3 linked regions of the Martelella mediterranea DSM 17316 genome follow. The protein of the gene in region 2 interacts with the protein of the main gene of each other region in a pairwise test. Links are inferred from orthologs where the notes say so. Each region holds a gene or a part of one and is shown on either strand. Other genes may lie near its edges. The genes, in order: nth, mdeB and groL.

Region 1 (6,605 bases), on a different replicon or contig from region 2:
GTAGCTCTCCTCGATACTCATCACGATCGGCTTTTCGGTGAAAACGGTCAGTCCCGCCTCAAGCCCGGTGCGGATATGGTCGAGATGCATGAAATTGGGCGAACCGATCATCAAGAGATCGAACGTCTCGTTTTCGATCAGCGCTTCGGGCGTGTCATAGGCCCTGCCGGGAGAAATGCCGTCTTTTTCAAGCGTTTCGAGACCTGCGGGTGCCGGATCCACATAGCCCACGATCTCGAAATCGGGGTCCAATTCGGAAAACACCACGCCAAGATAACCCAGACGGAAACCGAGTCCGATAATAGCGACCTTCATGGAGGACTGTTCCCAACATTTTCGTAATTTATTTTCTTCAGACTGAGACAAGAAAGCCGAAACGTCAACAAACTTTCACTAAAAAAATGACTTCATGAAAATGATTTTCAGAAACTTGTCATGGCCTCAATACTGACAGGAGGGCGCGCCGGGATCCGCTGACGCCCGCCACACGACAAAAAAAAGGCCCCGGAAAACCGGGGCCATCCTGAGGTGGAGGGGGGCAAGTCACCTCGGGCATTGCAGCCGATGTTGGGCTTTGCCAGTTTCGGCGGCGAAAGCGGCAGGCTGTTCGTGATCAGTCGACGGGCTGTTGGGCCTCGTCACTGACAGTCATTCCAGCACTCTCCGCGGTGTCGAAACGCTCGGTGCTTTCAATGTCGATGCCGTCGGCGGACACCATCATCCGCAGACCGTCCATCGGGATCGCCGCTGGCTGGAGAGCGAAGGCCGCCGGCGCGGCGGCCAGCAAAAGGACCAGGGCTGAGGGGACCGTGAACCTTGTCATTGCCATTGCTCCTGGAAGAGTGCGACGCCGGAAACCGGCGCGCACGCGTTGTTTGTTGCGTCAGTCGTCGCTCTGGCGAACCTGATCGACGAGCTTCAGCGAACCGTCATCGGAAACGCGGAAGAAATTCACGTAACGGTCGCCAAACTTGTCGGTGCCATTGATCTGGACCGTGGAGCCGACCGGAGCCTTGGACAGCGTGCCGGTTTCCGGAACGGCCGAAGGCTGGATGGCGAAGGCGGCGGGGGCTGCTGCGAGGGCGGCAACGAGCGCTGCGGTTGCTGTGAACTTGTTCATTGTGAATACTCCTTGGGTATTTTTATGCGGAGCGCCTCTTTCGGCGCATTATCATTATTGTTTGCGGTGGGTACTACCGCTTTCAGTCGTCGCTCTGGCGAACCTGATCTACGAGCTTCAGCGAGCCGTCATCGGAAACGCGGAAGAAATTCACGTAACGGTCGCCAAACTTGTCGGTGGCGTTGATCTGGACCGTCGAGCCGACCGGGGCCTTGGAAAGCGTGCCGGTTTCCGGAACGGCCGAAGGCTGGATGGCGAAAGCGGCGGGGGCTGCTGCGAGAGCGGCGACGAGCGCCGTGGCTGCTGCGAACTTGTTCATTGTAAAATATTCCTTAGATATGTGGGCGATGGGTGCGCTGGTGCCAGCGCGCCCATCGCTATGTGTGTCAGTCGTTGCTCTGGCGAACCTGGTCGACCAGCTGCAGCGAGCCGTCTTCGGTCACGCGGAAGAAGTTGACATAGCGGTCGCCGAAATTGTCGGTGCCGTTGATCTGGACCGTGGAGCCGACCGGGGCCTTGGAAAGCGTGCCGGTGTCCGGAACGGCGGAGGGCTGGATGGCGAAGGCCGCGGGGGCTGCTGCGAGAGCGGCGACCAGGGCGGCGGTTGCTGCGAACTTGTTCATGATGAAACTCCTTTGATCATCATTGTGTCGTTTGATGACTGGGAGATGGGTTTTAATCAGTTGATTAACAAGTCTTCATTTTAGAACCGCAGCGTCGTTTTTTTGTTGACGACCCACTCCGAAGTCTTTGATGCCACTCCATTTTTCAGAACGAAACTGCCTGAGCAGCGCGACGAATCGCATTATAAATCAATTGATTAAATCGGTATTGAGGCCATCGCCTAGAAGCCCGCAGGGGCCGTTTCAGGCAACAAAAAACCCGGCCGCGAGGCCGGGTCATTTTTCTATTTTTTGTCAAAAAAACTTCAGGCGTCGAGCTTTTCCGCCACCAGCGTGCGCAATTTTCCGAGGTCCTTGGCGAAATTGCGGATGCCTTCGGCGAGCTTTTCGGTCGCCATCGGGTCCTCGTTCATCATCCAGCGGAAGGTTTTTTCGTCCATGTCGACCTTGTCTTCGGCCTCGAACACATCGGGCGTGAGCTTGCGTTCCAGCTTGCCCTCGTCAGCGGCGAGTTCTTCCAGCAGGTTCGGCGCGATCGTCAGCCGGTCGCAGCCTGCAAGGCCTTCGATTTCGCCGGTATTGCGGAACGAAGCGCCCATGACCACGGTCTTGATGCCGTTGGCCTTGTAGTAATTGTAGATCGAACGGACCGACAGCACGCCCGGATCGGTCTCCGACGTGTAGGTCTCGCCGGTGTCCTTCTTGTACCAGTCGAGGATGCGGCCGACGAAGGGCGAGATCAGGAAGGCGCCGGCATCGGCGCAGGCAATCGCCTGGCACTTGGCGAACAGCAGCGTCAGATTGCAGTCGATGCCTTCCTTCTGCAGGACTTCACAGGCGCGGATGCCTTCCCAGGTCGAGGCGAGCTTGATCAGGATGCGTTCGCGTCCGATGCCGCGCTCGTCATAGGCCTTGATGATCTCGCGCGCCTTGGCAATCGAAGCATCGGTATCAAAGGACAGGTCGGCATCCACTTCGGTGGAGACCCGGCCGGGGACCAGCTTGACCAGCGCAGCACCCACATCGATGGCAAGCCGGCTGGCGACGGCTGCAACGACGTCATCCTTGGCGCCGCCCTGCTCCTTGCCCCACTTGATCGCCTCGGCGAAGGCGTCGTCGAACATGTCGGTGGACAGCGCCTTCAGCACGATCGAGGGATTGGTGGTGCAATCGACCGGTTTCAGTTTCTCGACAGCGCGGATATCGCCGGTATCGGCAACGACCGTGGTCATCTCGCGCAATTGATCTAGCTTGGAAGCCATTTTCCTCATCCTTCCTTCTATGGCCGGGCCCGAAGGCCAGCCGCAATCCTGTTCCGCCGAAGCCGTCGCGGCGCTCCCGCGATGATAGCGGGTCGCGGTGATGCGTTCATGACTGTTCGCAGACATCGGCCCGCCATGCAAGGGCGGCGGTTTCCCGGCGACTATCGCAAGCCGGGCTTTTCAAAGTCAAGAAAGGATATGGAAACGAAGGGCCGAAACGGCAACCGGTTCGGCTGGAATATCCGTTTTGGTCAAGCGCGGCGCTCACGCCTTGCCGGCCTCCCAGCCGAGCATGGCCCGTTTGCGGGTCACGCCCCAGTGATAACCGGTCAAGGCGCCGGACTTGCCGAGCGCGCGGTGACAGGGAACGACGAAGGAGACCGGATTTCGCCCGATCGCAGCGCCGACGGCGCGAGACGCGTTCGGGCGGCCGATCTCGGATGCGATTTCGGAATAGGACTTCGCCTTGCCGAAGGGTATCTTCAAAAGGCTTTCCCAGACCTGAACCTGGAAATCCGTGCCGATCAGAACGACCTTGAGCGGCCGATCCGAGGACCATTCCTCCGGGTCGAATATCCGCCGCGCATAGGCCGCCGTCGCCGGCTCGTCCTCGATATAGGTCGCATTGGGCCAGCGCGCGGTCATGTCCTCGAAGGCGGTGCGCTCCTCGCCCGGATCGGCGAAGGCGACGCCGGCAAGGCCGCGATCGGTGATCATCAGCAGCGACCGGCCGAAGGGCGAGGCATGAAATCCGTAGCGGATCACCAGGCTCTCGCCGCCGCTCTTCCATTCGCCCGGCGACATCGCCTCATGGGTGACGAAAAGATCGTGCAGCCGTCCGGGGCCGGACAGACCGAGTTCATAGGAGGTGTCGAGCACCGGAAGCCGCTCCTTGCCGAGAAGCTCCTTGGCGTGGTCCAGCGTGATCGCCTGCAGAAACGCCTTGGGCGACAGGCCGGCCCAGCGGGTGAAGGTCTTCTGCAGCCCGGTCGGCGACATACCGAGCCGCTCGGCGATGGTCTCGAGCCCCGGCTGTTCACGATAATCCTCGCTGATCATCGTGATCACGCTGCGTACTGTGTCGTAGTCCGCTCCGCAGGGTGTGGTCTCCACGGCGCTGTCGGATATGGTTTCAAATAAGGCGTTCATCGGCTTCGTGCTCCTTCGTCACGGCAGGAAGCACGGTTTCTTTCCGCGCCGCCACCCGATTCTTGCCAGAGGCGCTCAAATGCGCTGTTTCACGGTGGCCAGCGCCTGCCGGAAGGCCCTGGCGAAGCTCTCGCGATCATCGGGATTGAGAAAGGCGCCGATCTCGGTCCGCCGCCCCTCCCCCGCAAGCGCCATCTGGGTGATGCCGAATTCATCGTGACGGTCGACGGTGAAGCGCGCCCAGAATGGATTGTAATGCGCCTCGAGCCGCTTGCCCGCCGGCGTCACCTTGGTGACGGATATCTCGAGCCGCGACACCCGGACATGCTCGCGCTCGAGCGCGCTGCGATAGGACAGCCGGAAGGCGGCATAGAGACCGGCAAAGGCCGCAAGGCAGTAAAGCGCGATCGGCCATGCGCCATGGACGGTGAAATAGAGCACATTCGGCACGAAGCCGAGGGCCGCGAGCATGAGCAGCACGCGAAAACCCTTGCGCCCTAAAGAGCGATGGGGGAAAAGTTCAGCCGAAAAGACCGGCCTGTCATCAAGCGCTTCGGTCATTGCGCGTCGAGCCAGATTGAAAAAATGACAAAAACCAGAACCACAGTCAGCACCCAAAGGCGCAAAAAGTCAAATCGCGCGCGGCCGAGCGCCTATAGCGAGGCGGAAATCCGCGAGATTTTTCGCCGCTTCGAAATCCAGCGGCCGGAGCCGAAGGGCGAGCTCGAGCACACCAACCCGTTCACGCTGCTGGTGGCCGTGGCACTCTCCGCCCAGGCCACCGATGTCGGCGTCAACAAGGCGACCCGGGCGCTGTTTGCGGAGGTCGAGACGCCGCAACAGATGCTGGACCTCGGCGAGGAAGGGCTGATCTCGCATATCAAGACGATCGGGCTTTACCGCAACAAGGCCAAGAACGTGATCGCGATGAGCCGCAAGCTGATCGACGATTTCGGCGGCGAGGTGCCGCGGACGCGCGAAGAGCTGGTGACGCTGCCCGGCGTCGGCCGCAAGACCGCCAATGTGGTGATGTCGATGGCGTTCGGCCATGCGACGATCGCCGTCGACACCCATATCTTCCGCATCGCCAACCGCATCGGCCTCGCGCCCGGCAAGACGCCGGACGAGGTCGAGGCGAAGCTGGAACGGGTGATCCCGGACGAATACCTGTTCCACGCCCACCACTGGCTGATCCTGCACGGCCGTTATGTCTGCAAGGCCCGCAAGCCGGACTGTCCGGCCTGCGTGATCGCCGATATCTGCAAGGCCGCGGAGAAGACCTCGGAAATGCCGGCGCCGCTGGTGCCGATCGGGTGAACCGCGGTCTTCGACCGTTCAGTTTGCTGGCAAAGCTGCCCCACACTCTGCGTCATCCTCGGGCTTGACCCGAGGATCCAGGGCCACACGATGTACGCTTGCCTGAAAAGCCTTTTCCTCAAGGCTGGAGCAGAATGGATGCTCGGATCAAGTCCGAGCATGACCCCTTGGGGATGGCTGACGGACGGGAGAACCGTCACGTCGCCCGGTTTATCAGCAGTCTGGACGGCCTCTCAGACTTGTTAGGCGGCGACCATGCCATGCGGATCGATGACGAATTTCTTCGCCGCCCCGCCATCGAAATCGGCATAGCCGCGCGGGGCGTCGTCGAGCGTTATGAGCTCGACATTCACCGCCTTTGCGATATCCACCCGGCCATAGAGGATCGCCTGCATCAGCGCCCGGTTATAGCGCATCACCGGGCATTGGCCGGTGTGGAAGGAATGCGACTTCGCCCAGCCAAGGCCGAAGCGCAGGCTGAGTGCGCCCTTCTGTGCCGCCTTGTCCGCCGCGCCGGGATCTTCGGTCACGTAAAGACCCGGAATGCCGATCTGGCCGCCGGCGCGGGTCAGGTCCATGGCCGAATTCAGCACGGTGGCCGGCTGCTCGTGGCTGTGATCATGGCCGCAGCCATGGGCCTCGAAACCGACGCAATCGACAAAGGCATCCACCTCCGGCGTGCCGGTGATCTCGGCCACCATGTCTCCTAGCGTCGCATCCTGCCTGAGGTCTATGGCCTCGCAGCCGAAGCTTTTGGCTTGCCGCAAACGCTCGGGGATCATGTCGCCGACGATGACGCAGGCAGCGCCCAGAAGCCTCGCGGAGGCTGCGGCGGCAAGGCCGACCGGCCCGGCGCCGGCGATATAGACGATCGAGCCGGGCCCGACGCCCGCCGTCACGCAGCCGTGGAAGCCGGTCGGGAAGATGTCGGACAGCAGCGTCAGATCGGTGATCTTCTCCATCGCCTGTTCGCGATCGGGGAATTTCAGCAGGTTGAAATCGGCATAGGGCACCATGACGTATTCGGCCTGCCCGCCGACCCAGCCACCCATGTCGACATAACCATAGGCAGCACCCGGGCGCGACGGATTGACGTTGAGGCAGATGCCGGTCTTGCCTTCCTTGCAATTGCGG
Region 2 (7,051 bases):
ATGAGCCCGTCCACGATCGCGATGCATTGCATCATTTCATCTTCGTATTGTTGAAATCCGCCTCTCTCTGCGGCAAGTCGCGCCGACATGCCCTCGAGCGTGGCCCGGACTTCAATGATCTCCCGCATCTCTTCAATGGTGAAGCGCCGCACGCGAAAGCCGCGATGCGGTTCTCCTTGAACCAGGTCTTCCTGCTCAAGCCGCGCGAGTGCGAGGCGCACCGGCGTGCGTGAAACATCGAGCAGCTTGGCAAGTCCGACCTCGGTCAACCGGTCGCCCGGGGATATGTCGCCCGTCATGATCAAATGACGCAGGCGCTTTGTCACCGCCTCTGTATTGCTGCTCGGTGCAGATCGTGATTGCATGCAATTTGTAACCTCTTTAATCCTCTTGGCTGGAAAATCGCAGGAATATGCGCGTAATACAACCCGAAAATTCGCATGTATCAAAAAATGATTGTTGAATTGCATGCAATTTTATGAAATGAGTTGCGAGGGAGAGACGTTCAGATCTGGATCGGCAAGGCTGTCACCATGCACCCTATCGGCGTGCATCGATGCGGAATATGGCTCGGCCGGCCGGTGCAATGAAAACCGGGTGCGACAGGCACCGAGAGGGAGGCGTGCCAATGATATCGAGAACTCTGACCGCTGCGATGGCGGTGATGCTTCTGACCGGAGCTTCGGCCAAGGCGGAAACCAGCGTGGTCTTCAACAATTATCTTCCTGAGCATAATGAGATCATGCGCAATGTCATTCGGCCCTGGGCCAATGCCGTGGAAGAGGCCTCTGATGGCAATATAGAGATCGATTTCACGGCCTCGTCGCTGGCGCCGCCGCCGCGCCAACTGGAGATGATCCGGGCGGGCGTTGCCGATGCGGCGATGAATATTTCATCCTTCACGGCGTCTCAGTGGCTTGCGCCGCTGATTTCGGAACTGCCGGTTTTGTTCGATCGCGACAGCGCCAAGGCGCATTCCATTGCTCTGTGGCGCGCATATGAGAAGTTTTTCCGCGAAGCGGAGCCCATTGACGGGGTCCATGTCGTCGCGCTGGTGGCGCTCACGGGCAATCACATCTGGAACAACAAGCGTCCTGTCGAAGTGGCCGAGGATGTCAGCGGTCTCAAGCTGCGGGTCAATCCCAATGGCGTGCCCGTGATCGCTGCCATGGGCGGCGTGATTGTCTCTCGCCCGGCGGTCGATACATTTGAACTCGTCGAGCGCGGGGTGGTCGATGGCACCGTCCTGCCAATCTCCTCGGTTGAAGGGCTCGGTGTGCTAGAAGAACTAAAATACGCAACGCTTTATCCGGGCAGCCTTTATCGATCGACGGCTTCGATCATCTTCAATCAGAAGGTCTGGGATGCCATGCCGGAGGCCGACAGGGCCGCAATCGAGAAAGTCAGCGGCGAAGCGCTGGCGGCGCTTGCAGGCGGCAATCTCGATGATGCGACCGAACAGGCCCGCGCCGAACTGGAGCCAGCGGGCATGGAGGTCATCGAGGCCGGCGCCGATCAGATAGCCCAACTGCGTCAAAGCGAAGAGGTTGAAGCGGCGATTGCAAAGTGGAAGGAAAAGGTTGCCGGGCTTGGGCTTGATCCTGATGAAGTGATCAGTTTTTATCGGGCCCAGCTTGAGGAGCTGGAAAACTGAATGGCCGCCGCTCCAGATACGGCGACCAGCCGCGCCAGCACGGTTTTCGAAACGCTCCTAAAGGTTGTCTTGACGGTTACCCTGTTGGGCATTCTCGTCCTGACCTTCTTCGATGTTGTGGGTCGTTACGTATTCAACGCGCCGATCCCGGGCGCCTTTGAAATTCAGCAATATGGCATGGGAATCCTGATCTTTGCGGGTCTGCCCCTCATCACGTTTGACCGCGGCCATATCACCGTTTCCCTCATCGATGGTTTTTTTGGGCGAAACGCGATGTTGAAGCGCGTTCAGGGCGCGGTTCTGAATTTGATCAGTGCCGCGATCGTGGCGCTTTTGACCTATTGCCTCTGGGACCAGGCGGAAAAGGCAATGCAGTGGGGGGTGACCTCGGCGTTTCTTGAGTTGCCGCAATATCCCGTGATGTTCTTCATGGCGTTGATGGGCGCCGTAACCTGTGCCGTTCTTCTCCTCCAGGCGGCGACGGTGATCCGGGGCCGTCAGACCGAAGAGCAGGGAAGTCACGCCGGGGGAGGGTGGGAGCTATGATCGCTGGTCTGGTTGGAATGGGCTTGCTTCTGGCCCTGGCGTTTATCGGAGTGCCCCTCGGCTTTTGCATGATGCTCGTAGGCTTTGGCGGTTTCGCGATGGTGCGCGGAACCGACGCGGCGCTTGCGATGCTGGGCCAGACGGTGACCTCAAACAGCATGTCATACGGGTTTATCGTCGTTCCCCTGTTCGTGCTGATGGGAAACCTCATCTATCGGGCGGATCTGGCCTCGGATCTCTATAGAACCTCCTACGCCTGGTTCGGGCGTTTTCGCGGCGGGTTGGCCATGTCCACCATCGTCGCTTGCGGAGGCTTTTCCGCGGTGAGCGGATCGTCCGTCGCGACGGCGGCCACCATGGGCAAGGTGGCGTTTCCGGAGATGATAAAATACGGCTACAGCCCGTCATTCTCCGCGGGCACGATTGCCGCTGGCGGGACGATCGGTATTCTCATTCCGCCCTCGGTCATCCTGGTCCTCTACGGGATCATAACGGAGTCGGATATTGGCGCGCTTTTCATTGCCGGAATTCTCCCGGGGATTCTGACGGTTTTCGGATATTTGCTGGTCGTTGTCGGACTGACGACGCTATTCCCGGGCATCGGGCCCAGAGGGGAGCGTTTTTCCTGGAGATACCGGTTTGCCTCGCTCAAAGGGGTGTGGCCGGTCATGCTGCTGTTTTTCTTTGTGATCAGCGGGCTCTATTTCGGCATGTTCACCGCCACGGAGGCGGGCGGCATGGGGGCCGTGGGGGCGCTTGTCTTCTGCATTATCCGGAAGAGGATAACATTGAAGGGTTTTCTGGAATCGATTTTCGAGGCCGGCAAAATGACGGCGATGGTATTCACCGTGGCGCTCGGAGCGCTCGTTTTCTCGAATTTCATAGAAATCGCCCGCATGCCGGCAGAACTCAAAACCTGGATGGAGACGCTGGCCCTGTCGCCGATGCAGGTGATGTGGCTGATTCTGGCCATATATCTCTTGTTGGGGTGCGTGTTCGAAGGCGCGGGCATGGTGTTGTTGACCGTTCCGCTCTTCGCCCCGCTCGTGTCGCTTTTGGGCTTCGACCTCATCTGGTTCGGAATCGTGGTTGTCGTCGTGACCGAGATTTCGCTTGTGACGCCGCCGATCGGGATGAATGCCTTTGTCATGAAGGCGGTTATCCCTGAACTTTCACTCGGCGCCATCTTCAGGGGAATAGCGCCGTTCTGGGTGGCGGATATATGTCGCCTGGCGCTGATCGTGTTTTATCCGCCGATAGCGCTTTATCTTCCCTCGGTCATGGGATGAAGGGCCGCCCCTCTCGAAGGGCGGCTCTTAACCCGAGGGCGCATTTTCGATCGGCAGGGCGGTTTTGTATTTGACCTGCTTCAGGGCGAAGCTCGACTTGATATTCGCGACCCCGGGGACCGTGGTCAGGTAATTGATGATGAATTTCTGCAGCAGGTCGACATCGGCGACCGCCACGCGAATGAGGTAGTCGCTGTCGCCTGTCATCAGGTAGCATTCCATGACCTCGGGATAGGATTCCATCTTGCTCTCGAACAGTTCGAGCGCGTTTTCCACCTGGCGTTCGAGCGTGACCTGAATGAAGACGCTGATCGACAGGCCGACGGATTTGGGATCCACCAACGCCACATAGCGGTCGATAACCCCTTCCTCTTCCAGGGCGCGCACGCGCTGCAGGCAGGGCGAGGGCGAAAGCCCCACGCGACCGGACAGTTCCACATTGGTGATCTTGCCATCCACCTGCAGCTCGGACAGGATTTTTCTATCTATTTTATCAAGTGCGATTTGCCGCATTTTATTTCCTTGAGATTTCGCTTGGCAGCATGAAAGACTGATTATTTGGTTTTTGCAATATATGAACGGCAGAACATATTCCGTCTCTTCGCCTATGATCGGGAAAACATTGCGTCTGGGAGGCGAGCACGATGAGTAAAGTCGAACTTCAAATTGGCGGTCATATTGATCCCGATCCTCTGGAGACGCGCGAATGGATCGAAGCGCTCACCGCGGTGATCGAGGCCAATGGAAGTTCGCGCGCCCAATTCCTGCTCAGGCAGTTGGAGGAGGTCGGACGGCGCAACGGCGTTTTTGTCGGCGGTCAGCCCTATTCCTCCTACCGGAACACGATTCCCGTGGCGTCTCAGGGGCACTATCCGGGCAACCTCGCCATCGAGGAGAAGCTGACGTCGATCATGCGTTGGAACGCGCTGGCCATGGTGGTTCGCGCCAACAAGGCCTATGGCGGCCTGGGCGGCCATATCGCCAGCTATGCCTCCGTGGCGGAAATTTTCGAGGTCGGGTTCAATCATTTCTTCCGCGCGAAGACCGAGACATTCGGCGGCGATCTCGTTTACTTCCAGCCGCATTCGGCGCCGGGCGTTTACGCGCGCGCCTTCCTGGAAGGCAGGCTGCAGGAAGAGCAGCTTGACAATTACCGGCAGGAACTGTCGGGCAACGGGCTCTGTTCCTATCCGCATCCCTGGCTGATGCCGGATTTCTGGCAGTTTCCGACAGGGTCGATGGGGATCGGCCCGTTGAACGCCGTCTACCAGGCGCGCTACATGCGTTACCTCGAAGCCCGCGGATTGGCCGACACCGCCGGGCGGCACGTCTGGGGCGTGTTCGGCGACGGCGAGATGGACGAGCCGGAATCGGTTGCCGGCCTGACGCTGGCCGCGCGTGAAAAGCTCGACAACCTGACCTTCATCGTCAACTGCAACCTGCAGCGGCTTGATGGGCCGGTGCGCGGCAACGGCCAGATCATTCAGGAGCTTGAGAGCCTGTTTATCGGCGCTGGCTGGAATGTCATCAAGGTGCTCTGGGGGTCGGAGTGGGACGGCCTTTTCGCCCGGGACAAGGATCTGGTCCTGCTCAGGCGCTTTGCCGAAACCGTTGACGGGGAATACCAGAATCTCGGCTCCAAGGACGGCGACTACAACCGCCATAAATTCTTCGACATCGACCCGGCCACGCGCGATCTGGTTTCGCACATGACCGACGACGAGATCCACACGCTCAAGCGCGGCGGGCACGATCTCAGAAAACTTCATGCCGCTTTTGCCGCCGCCAAGGCGCATAAGGGGCGGCCCACGGTCATCCTCGCCAAGACCAAGAAGGGCTACGGCATGGGCAATGCCGGCGAAAGCAGGATGACGGCCCATCAGTCCAAGAAACTCGACATGGAAGCGCTGGTGAGCTTCCGCGACCGGTTCAAGCTGCCGTTGAGCGAGAAAGATCTCGAAGACCTGAAATTCTACAAGCCGGCGGATGACAGCGAGGAAATGCGCTATCTGCGCGCGCGCCGCGAGGCGCTGGGCGGGTCGATGCCGTCGCGGCGCACCACCGTTCAGGGCGCCGCGCTGCCCAACATTCCCGAACTTGCGGACTATGCGAAATTCGCGCTGGAGGCGGATGGCAAGGAAATGTCGACCACGATGGCGGCGGTGCGCATGCTCAGCGCGCTCTTGAAGGACAAGTCGGTCGGACCGCGCATCGTGCCCATCGTCGCCGATGAGGCGCGCACCTTCGGGATGGATAACCTGTTCCGCCAGATCGGCATTTATGCGCCCGAGGGCCAGCTCTACGAACCGGAGGATGCCGGCTCGATGCTGTTCTACAAGGAAGCGAAGAATGGCCAGCTGCTCGAAGAGGGGATTACGGAAGCCGGCGCCATTTCATCCTGGGCGGCGGCTGCCACATCCTATTCGGTTCACGACACGGCGACATTGCCCTTCTACATCTATTATTCGATGTTCGGCTTCCAGCGCGTCGGCGACCTGATCTGGGCTGCGGCCGACCAGCGCGCCCGCGGGTTCCTGCTCGGCGCGACGGCGGGCCGCACGACCCTGTCCGGCGAGGGGCTGCAGCACCAGGATGGCGCAAGCCATGTGATTGCCGCGACCATTCCGAACTGCAAGGCCTACGACCCCGCCTTTGCCTACGAGCTCGCGGTGATCATGCATGCGGGCATCCTGCGCATGATGGATGAGCAGAGGGACGAGTTCTATTATCTGACCGTGATGAACGAGAACTACGCCCAGCCATCCATGCCGGAAGGATGCGAGGACGGAATCCTCAAGGGCCTGTACAAGCTCGGCGAACGCGGCAAGGCAGAATCCGAAGTCAAGGTCAGACTGGTCGGCTCCGGCACGATACTCAACGAGGTCATCGCCGCCGCCGATATCCTCGCTGACGATTTCGGCATTGCATCCGAGATCTTTTCGGCGACGAGTTTCTCGGAGCTTTCACGGGAGGCTCGCAGCGTCGAAAGGCGAAACCGGCTCTCGCCCCAAAAGGAACGGGCGAAGTCCTATGTCGAGACATGTCTGCCTGGCGAACTGCCCATTATCGCCGCGACCGATTATGTCCGCGCCGTTCCCGAAATGATCGCTCCCTATGTCGAAGGCCGTCTTGTCGCCCTCGGCACGGATGGCTTCGGCAGGTCCGATCAACGCGAGGCCCTGCGCCGGTTCTTCGAGGTCGATCGCGAAAGCATCGCCATTGCTGCAATCGAGGCGCTTGTTCGGGCGGGGCACAGCGAACCCGAGACTTTGACCAAGGCGCTCAAGTCGTTCGGGATCGACGGCACGTCGCCGGATCCGTGGACAGTTTGAGGGTGTCGGACATGAGCAAGACCATAGAATTCACCGTGCCCGATATCGGCGATTTCTCTAGCGTGCCTGTCGTCGAAATCCATGTCGCGCCGGGCGATACCATATCGATCGACGACTCCGTCATATCGCTTGAATCCGACAAGGCCACGCTGGATGTGCCCTCCACCATTGCCGGGCGGATCGTCGAAGTGTGCGTCGGTGAAGGCGACAGGGTCAGCCAGGGCTCGCTG
Region 3 (6,599 bases), on a different replicon or contig from region 2:
AGCGGTTCACGAAATTCATTGCGATGGAATACGGTCATGCTTTGCGTCCGGCGCGTGTTCAGGCGAGTTTCGTCATCCAGTATTTCGGATGCGCGCCGTGTTGCGTCAAGAACCGATCGAGCGACGCTTCGTCAACTTTACCGTTCACGGCGTAATCGGCCTCGTGGATGCCTTCGGCCACGAACAGCAGATCGAGACCGTAATCGATCGCGCCGCGCACATCCGTCGGCATGCCGTCGCCGATGGCGAGCACGCGGGCGGGATCGACATCGCCGCGGAGCTCCGTGGCCTTGGCCAGCGCCGCGTCATAGATCGGCTTATGCGGCTTGCCGGCGATGCGGGTCTTGCCGCCGAGTTCGCTGTAAAGCGCCGCGAGCGCGCCGGCGCAGGGCACGAGCCGGTTACCGCGCGAGACCACGAGATCGGGATTGGCGCAGATCAGCGGAAGGTCGCGTGCGGCAAACCGCGTCAGCAGGTCGCGATAGTCTTCCGGCGTTTCGGTTTCATCATCTTTGAAGCCGCTGCACAGAATGCCCTCGGCGTCGGCCTCGTTGACGTTCTCGACCCCGGTATCCCCGTAAAGGTCGGCGTCGCGCTCCGGCCCCAGATAATAGAGCTTGCGCGGACCTTCAGCGACCAGCGTCCGGGTGACATCGCCGGAGGTCACGATGGCGTCGAAGCTTTCATCCGTCACGCCGAGCGCTGCAAGCTGCTCCTTGACCGACGGTCCAAGCCGCGGCGAATTGGTGAGCAGGATCACCGTCTTGCCGGCGCGGCGCGCCTCGGAAAGCGCAACCTTCGGCGTATCGAAGGAGGCCACGCCATTGTGAAGAACGCCCCAGACATCGCAGAGCATGACATCGTAATCGGCATGAAGCGCACGGAGAGCGTCGATCGGTTTCGGCATGGATTTTCCTTGTTCCTTGGAAGGCGCGGACAAATGGTCACAACAGCGTGCCGATGGCAAGCCCCGTAAGCGCTGCGCCGGCAAGAAGCGGCAAAATGCCGACCCTGAATTTGATGAGCGCGACAATCCCCGCGACGCTGATGGCAAGCGAGGCCAGATCGAGGCTAGCCCCGTCCGGCCATATCAGGCTCGCGCGAAGAAGCGGCGGCAGCGAAAACAGCGCGATCCGGTCGACCGAGCTGAACAGGACGTTGAGCGCGAACCAGAGCGAAAGATTGGCAATCACGCCGACGATCGCCGCGCCGATGCCGGCAAGCGCGCCGGAAAGCGCCGCATTGCGGCGCAGGTCCTCGACATAGGGCGCGCCGGCGAAGATGAACAGGAAGCTTGGCACGAAGATCGCCCAGGCGGTCAGAACCGCGCCGATGAGGCCGGAGACAAGCGGCGCGGCGAAGACCGGCGCGGCATGGGCCGCCAGAAAGCCGACGAAGCACAGCACCAGCACCAACGGCCCCGGCGTCGTCTCGGCAAGGGCCAGCCCGTCCATCATCTCGGCCGGCGTCAGCCAGTGATAGGTGGCCACCGCCTCCTGCGCCACATAGGTCAGCACCGCATAGGCCCCTCCGAAGGAAAACAGCGCGATCTTGACGAAGAAGCCGAAAATATCGGCCAGCGTGTGGAATTCGCCGAACGGGACCAGCACGATGAGCGGCAGCAGCCAGATCGCGGTCCACAACAGCAGCGTCGCCGCGGTGGAGACGCCGCGCCTGCGCCAATCCCGCTTCACCGGGATATCAGGCGCGGCCGCCACCGGCCGCCGCATGAACACATAGCCGACGAGCCCGGCCGCCAGCACCACGACCGGAAAGGCCACGCCGAAGACGAACAGCGCCAGAAAGGCCGCGAGCGCGAGCCCCACCGACACCGGCCCCTTCAGCGAGCGCCCCGCCATGCGCCACAACGCCTGCACGACGATGGCGAGCACCGCCGCCTTCAGCCCCATGAAGATCGCTTCCAGCCAGGCGGCATCGCCGAGCGTGGCATAGAGCGCCGCGAGCGCGACGATCAGGACGAAGCCCGGCAGCACGAACAACAGGCCCGCGGCGATGCCGCCCCGCACGCCATGGAGCATCCAGCCGACATAGGTCGCCAGTTGCTGGGCCTCGGGACCGGGCAGCAGCATGCAGTAGTTGAGGGCGTGAAGGTATCGGTCGGGCGGAAGCCAGCGCTTCTCGTCAACGATGATCCGATGCATCAGCGCGATCTGGCCGGCCGGCCCGCCGAAGGACAACAGCCCGATACGCGCGAAAACGCTGACAAGCTCGCTGAAGTCCGGCTTTTTATCCTCTGTTGCAGCGGCCGTCACAATGTCCTCGCAATCCGAGTGGAAATGATTCCGCATTGATATCAAGGGCCGGGGTTACGATCACGGCATAAAACCTGTATGAAGCCCGGCAATAGGCGGCCTGAAAAAGTTCCGACGGCGATCAAAAAAACTTGAAGCCGTTTCTTGACACCGCTTCTTCCCCTTCTTAAATCACCGCTATTAGCACTCTCTAGTGAGGAGTGCTAACACTGATCCATGCGACCGCAAAAACGGTCGCGAATGTCATTCGATCGAGGGTATAGACAATGGCAAGCATTTCTTTCCGCCCCCTGCACGACCGCGTCGTTGTACGCCGCGTGGAGTCTGAAGAAAAGACCAAGGGTGGCATCATCATCCCCGACACCGCCAAGGAAAAGCCGCAGGAAGGCGAAATCGTCGCCGTCGGCAACGGCGCCCGTGACGACAGCGGCAATGTTGTCGCGCTCGACGTCAAGGTCGGCGACCGCGTTCTGTTCGGCAAGTGGTCGGGCACCGAAGTCAAGCTCGACGGCGAAGACCTTCTGATCATGAAGGAAGCCGACATCATGGGCATCGTCGCTTAATCAAGCGCCTTCCCACGATCCACCTTTCCAACCAGCCGGGCATATGCCCATAAGGTTTTGATAAACCAGGAGTTTTCAAATGGCTGCTAAAGAAATCAAATTCGGCCGCTCTGCGCGCGAAAAGATGATGCACGGTGTTGACGTGCTCGCTGACGCCGTGAAGGTCACGCTTGGCCCCAAGGGTCGCAACGTCGTTATCGAAAAGTCCTTCGGCGCGCCGCGCATCACCAAGGACGGTGTTTCGGTCGCCAAGGAAATCGAACTGGAAGACAAGTTCGAGAACATGGGCGCCCAGATGGTCCGCGAAGTTGCTTCGAAGACCAACGACATCGCCGGTGACGGCACCACGACGGCAACCGTTCTCGCTTCCTCGATCATCCGCGAAGGCAACAAGGCCGTTGCCGCCGGCATGAACCCGATGGACCTGAAGCGCGGCATCGACCTCGCCGTCGCCGAAGTCGTCAAGGACCTCCAGGCCAAGGCCAAGAAGATCAACACGTCGGAAGAAGTCGCCCAGGTCGGCACCATTTCCGCCAATGGCGAAAAGCAGATCGGCGAAGACATTGCCGCCGCCATGCAGAAGGTCGGCAACGAAGGCGTCATCACGGTTGAAGAAGCCAAGACCGCCGAAACCGAACTCGAAGTCGTCGAAGGCATGCAGTTCGACCGCGGCTACCTGTCGCCCTACTTCGTGACCAACTCCGAGAAGATGGTCGCAGAACTGGAAGACGCCTACATCCTGCTGCACGAAAAGAAGCTCTCCAACCTTCAGGCTCTCCTGCCGGTTCTGGAAGCTGTCGTTCAGTCCAACAAGCCGCTCCTGATCATTGCTGAAGACGTTGAAGGCGAAGCACTTGCGACCCTCGTCGTCAACAAGCTGCGTGGCGGTCTCAAGATCGCAGCCGTCAAGGCGCCTGGCTTCGGCGATCGCCGCAAGGCCATGCTCGAAGACCTCGCCATCCTGACGGGCGGCACGGTCATCTCCGAAGATCTCGGCATCAAGCTCGAAAATGTCACCCTCGACATGCTCGGCACTGCCAAGAAGGTCTCGATCACCAAGGAAAACACCACGGTTGTCGACGGTGCCGGCCAGAAGTCCGACATCGAAGCCCGTGTTGCCCAGATCAAGGCCCAGATCGAGGAAACCACCTCCGACTACGACCGCGAAAAGCTGCAGGAACGTCTTGCCAAGCTCGCCGGCGGCGTTGCCGTGATCCGCGTTGGCGGCTCGACGGAAGTCGAAGTGAAGGAAAAGAAGGACCGCATCGACGACGCTCTGAACGCGACGCGCGCGGCCGTTCAGGAAGGCATCGTGCCCGGCGGTGGCGTGGCCCTGCTGCGCTCCTCCACCAAGATCGCCTCCAAGGGCGAGAACGACGACCAGGAAGCCGGCATCAACATCGTTCGCCGTGCGCTCCAGTCGCTGGTTCGCCAGATCGCGACCAATGCGGGTGACGAAGCTTCGATCGTCGTCGGCAAGATCCTCGACAAGAACGACGACAACTTCGGCTACAACGCCCAGACCGGCGAATATGGCGACATGATCGCCATGGGTATCGTCGACCCGGTCAAGGTTGTCCGCACGGCCCTGCAGAACGCAGCCTCGGTTGCCTCGCTGCTGATCACCACCGAAGCCATGATCGCCGATGCTCCGAAGAAGGAAAGCGCCGGCGGCGGCATGCCCGACATGGGCGGCATGGGTGGAATGGGCGGCATGGGCGGCATGATGTAATCAGGCAAAAGCCTGATTACAGAATAGCACGCCCATCATGCTCAATGGTTTGGCGCGGCAAGCGCGCCAAACTGGCGGCATGATGTAACCAGGCGATAAGCCTGATTACAGAATAAAGCCCGGTCCTATCCGGAATAAGAAAGGCGGCGCTTCGGCGTCGCCTTTTTGTGTTCTATCTGCAACACGCCCGTTCGGTTCTTGCGTCTTAGCAGCCCGAAAGCTTCATCTCGGCGAGCAGGATGATATTGCCTTTCATCAACTCCGCTCGCTCAGATGAAAGATCCCGATGAAGCTCCTCCCCTGCACAGTTCTTGCCGCCTTCCTTGCCGCTTCCGCTGCGGGAGCAGCGGATATCTCCATGCCCGCCGCGCCGCCATCGCTGGCGGTTGTTGACTGGTCGGGCTTCTATTTCGGCGCGGAAGGCGGCTATGGCTGGCTGGCCGGGGAAATACCGGAAACCGTCTTTACCGCCGGCAAGACCGAGGCGGCCTCCGGCGGCACGGCGGGCGTTTTCGTCGGTTACGACCATCAGCTCGACAACCGCATGGTGATCGGCATCGAAGGCGCCTACAGCTATAACTGGAACGACAATGACTACGTCGTCTCCTCCCCGCTCCCGATCCTGAACGGCCAGAGCGTGACTTTCGGGACCGAGTGGCGGGCAAGCGTGGAGGGACGGCTTGGCTATGCCTGGGGCAAGGCGCTCGTCTATGCCTCGGGCGGCTTCGTCTCGACCCGGCTAGAGGGCAGCTTTTCGCTCACCGGTCAGGATTACGATGATGTGTTGAACGGCTGGACCGCTGGCCTCGGCGTTGATTACGCCTTCAACGAACATGTCTTCGGGCGACTGAAGGCGAGCTATAGCGATTACGGCAAGACCGATCTCGTCACTCAGGCGACCGGCCTACCGGGCCTTGATGATACGAAACTGTCTCAGGCCAGCATCACCGCCGGCATCGGTTTCAAGTTCTGATAGAACGGACCGCAAAAAAGGGCGGCGAACCGCCCTCCGTTTGCTGACATAGCCGTCAGTCTCGGAGTTCGTGATACTCGGTCCCCCACCTGTGTCATCAACTCTGTTGGATGACTTTCTCTGTGAACCTTGCATTGAGGGTCACGACGATTTTTCGCATGACTGCTGCGATCGCGACGATTGGCTTTTTGCCGGCTTCGACAAGGCGCTTGTAGAAGGCGGCGAACTCGCCCCTTCCGCGGGCGGCCTGCATGGCCGGCATGAACAGGATGGTGCGCATGACGGGTCTGCCGCCGCGCATTCTCCGGTAACCGATCTAGTTGCCGCTCTCGTTTGGGTGCGGCGCCAGGCCGGCCAGCGCCGCCGCCTTCTTTCGATCCAGCGTCCCGAGTTCGGGCATTGTGGCGATCAGGGCGGCGGCGGTTGTCTCCGCGATGCCGGTCATCGCCATTGCGATGCTGGCCCTGGCTGCAAAGGCTTCGCTGCGCATGAGCATGCGGATTTCCTTGTCGAGCAGCGCGATCTGGCGATTGATGGCAGCGAGCATGGCCTTGAAGGTGACGGCAAGTTCACGTCCGCCCGGCGCCATGGCGCGGTTTTGCTCGGCGACCCTGATGGCGACCAGATCGGCGCGGCGGCGCACAAGGGCCTTGAGCCTTGCCTCTTCAGGGTTTTCAGCCTGCCACAGGGACAGGCTTGCCCAGCGTTCCATGCCATAGGCGACCATTTCCCGGGCATCGATCGCATCGCTCTTGCCGACCCGTCCACGCGAACGAATGAAGGCCTTGAGCCTGCGCGTATCGGCCCGGTGGACGGCAAGGCCGCGCCGCAGGCACTCTTCGATCAGGACGGTTTCATACCCGCCGGTGGGTTCGCAGATGACCAGATCTGCCTCGCAGTTTCGCAGGAAGCGACGAATATCCCTGCTGCGATTGGCGATGACGGTGGCCGGACCGCCGCAGGAAACGGCGATCGTGTCCTTTGCAACGTCGCAACCAAGACAGATGTGCGGAGGGTGATGCAAAACGACCATGGCGATGCTATCCTTTCAAGGCATG

The links.
Region 1: the proteins of mdeB (region 2) and nth interact in binary tests that used the Escherichia coli proteins (3 or more experiments, as listed by UniProt). The link is inferred for Martelella mediterranea DSM 17316 from one-to-one orthologs.
Region 3: the proteins of mdeB (region 2) and groL interact in binary tests that used the Escherichia coli proteins (3 or more experiments, as listed by UniProt). The link is inferred for Martelella mediterranea DSM 17316 from one-to-one orthologs.

The regions. Positions count from the first base shown.
Region 1 is NZ_CP020330.1:1,012,590-1,019,194, forward strand. What follows is about bases 3,769-6,605. They hold nth (endonuclease III), read left to right. Parts: upstream 3,769-4,739; coding sequence 4,740-5,471; downstream 5,472-6,605. Other genes in these bases: Mame_RS04650 (methylated-DNA--[protein]-cysteine S-methyltransferase), read right to left, coding at 3,769-4,154; Mame_RS04655 (DUF2244 domain-containing protein), read right to left, coding at 4,230-4,715; fdhA (formaldehyde dehydrogenase, glutathione-independent), read right to left, coding at 5,714-6,605. Also shown: Mame_RS04620 (Gfo/Idh/MocA family protein), read right to left, coding at 1-315; Mame_RS04625 (hypothetical protein), read right to left, coding at 614-823; Mame_RS04630 (hypothetical protein), read right to left, coding at 884-1,120; Mame_RS04635 (hypothetical protein), read right to left, coding at 1,203-1,439; Mame_RS04640 (hypothetical protein), read right to left, coding at 1,507-1,743; tal (transaldolase), read right to left, coding at 2,049-3,005; more of Mame_RS04650, read right to left, coding at 3,270-3,768. UniProt on the Escherichia coli protein: DNA repair enzyme that has both DNA N-glycosylase activity and AP-lyase activity. The DNA N-glycosylase activity releases various damaged pyrimidines from DNA by cleaving the N-glycosidic bond, leaving an AP (apurinic/apyrimidinic) site.
Region 2 is NZ_CP020331.1:322,181-329,231, forward strand. Bases 3,739-7,021 are described here. They hold mdeB (alpha-ketoglutarate dehydrogenase), read left to right. Parts: upstream 3,739-4,133; coding sequence 4,134-6,821; downstream 6,822-7,021. Other genes in these bases: Mame_RS23285 (Lrp/AsnC family transcriptional regulator), read right to left, coding at 3,739-4,002; Mame_RS23295 (dihydrolipoyllysine-residue acetyltransferase), read left to right, coding at 6,833-7,021. Also shown: Mame_RS23265 (GntR family transcriptional regulator), read right to left, coding at 1-470; TRAP transporter substrate-binding protein DctP, read left to right, coding at 629-1,654; Mame_RS23275 (TRAP transporter small permease), read left to right, coding at 1,655-2,200; Mame_RS23280 (TRAP transporter large permease), read left to right, coding at 2,197-3,489; more of Mame_RS23285, read right to left, coding at 3,517-3,738; more of Mame_RS23295, read left to right, coding at 7,022-7,051. UniProt on the Escherichia coli protein: Component of the pyruvate dehydrogenase (PDH) complex, that catalyzes the overall conversion of pyruvate to acetyl-CoA and CO(2).
Region 3 is NZ_CP020330.1:4,164,620-4,171,218, forward strand. Bases 2,411-5,241 are described here. They hold groL (chaperonin GroEL), read left to right. Parts: upstream 2,411-2,915; coding sequence 2,916-4,568; downstream 4,569-5,241. Other genes in these bases: groES (co-chaperone GroES), read left to right, coding at 2,540-2,836; Mame_RS19415 (outer membrane protein), read left to right, coding at 4,855-5,241. Also shown: Mame_RS19390 (bifunctional riboflavin kinase/FAD synthetase), read right to left, coding at 1-38; Mame_RS19395 (TIGR01459 family HAD-type hydrolase), read right to left, coding at 59-907; chrA (chromate efflux transporter), read right to left, coding at 945-2,309; more of Mame_RS19415, read left to right, coding at 5,242-5,541; Mame_RS27385 (hypothetical protein), read right to left, coding at 5,639-5,842; Mame_RS19420 (IS110 family transposase), read right to left, coding at 5,858-6,574.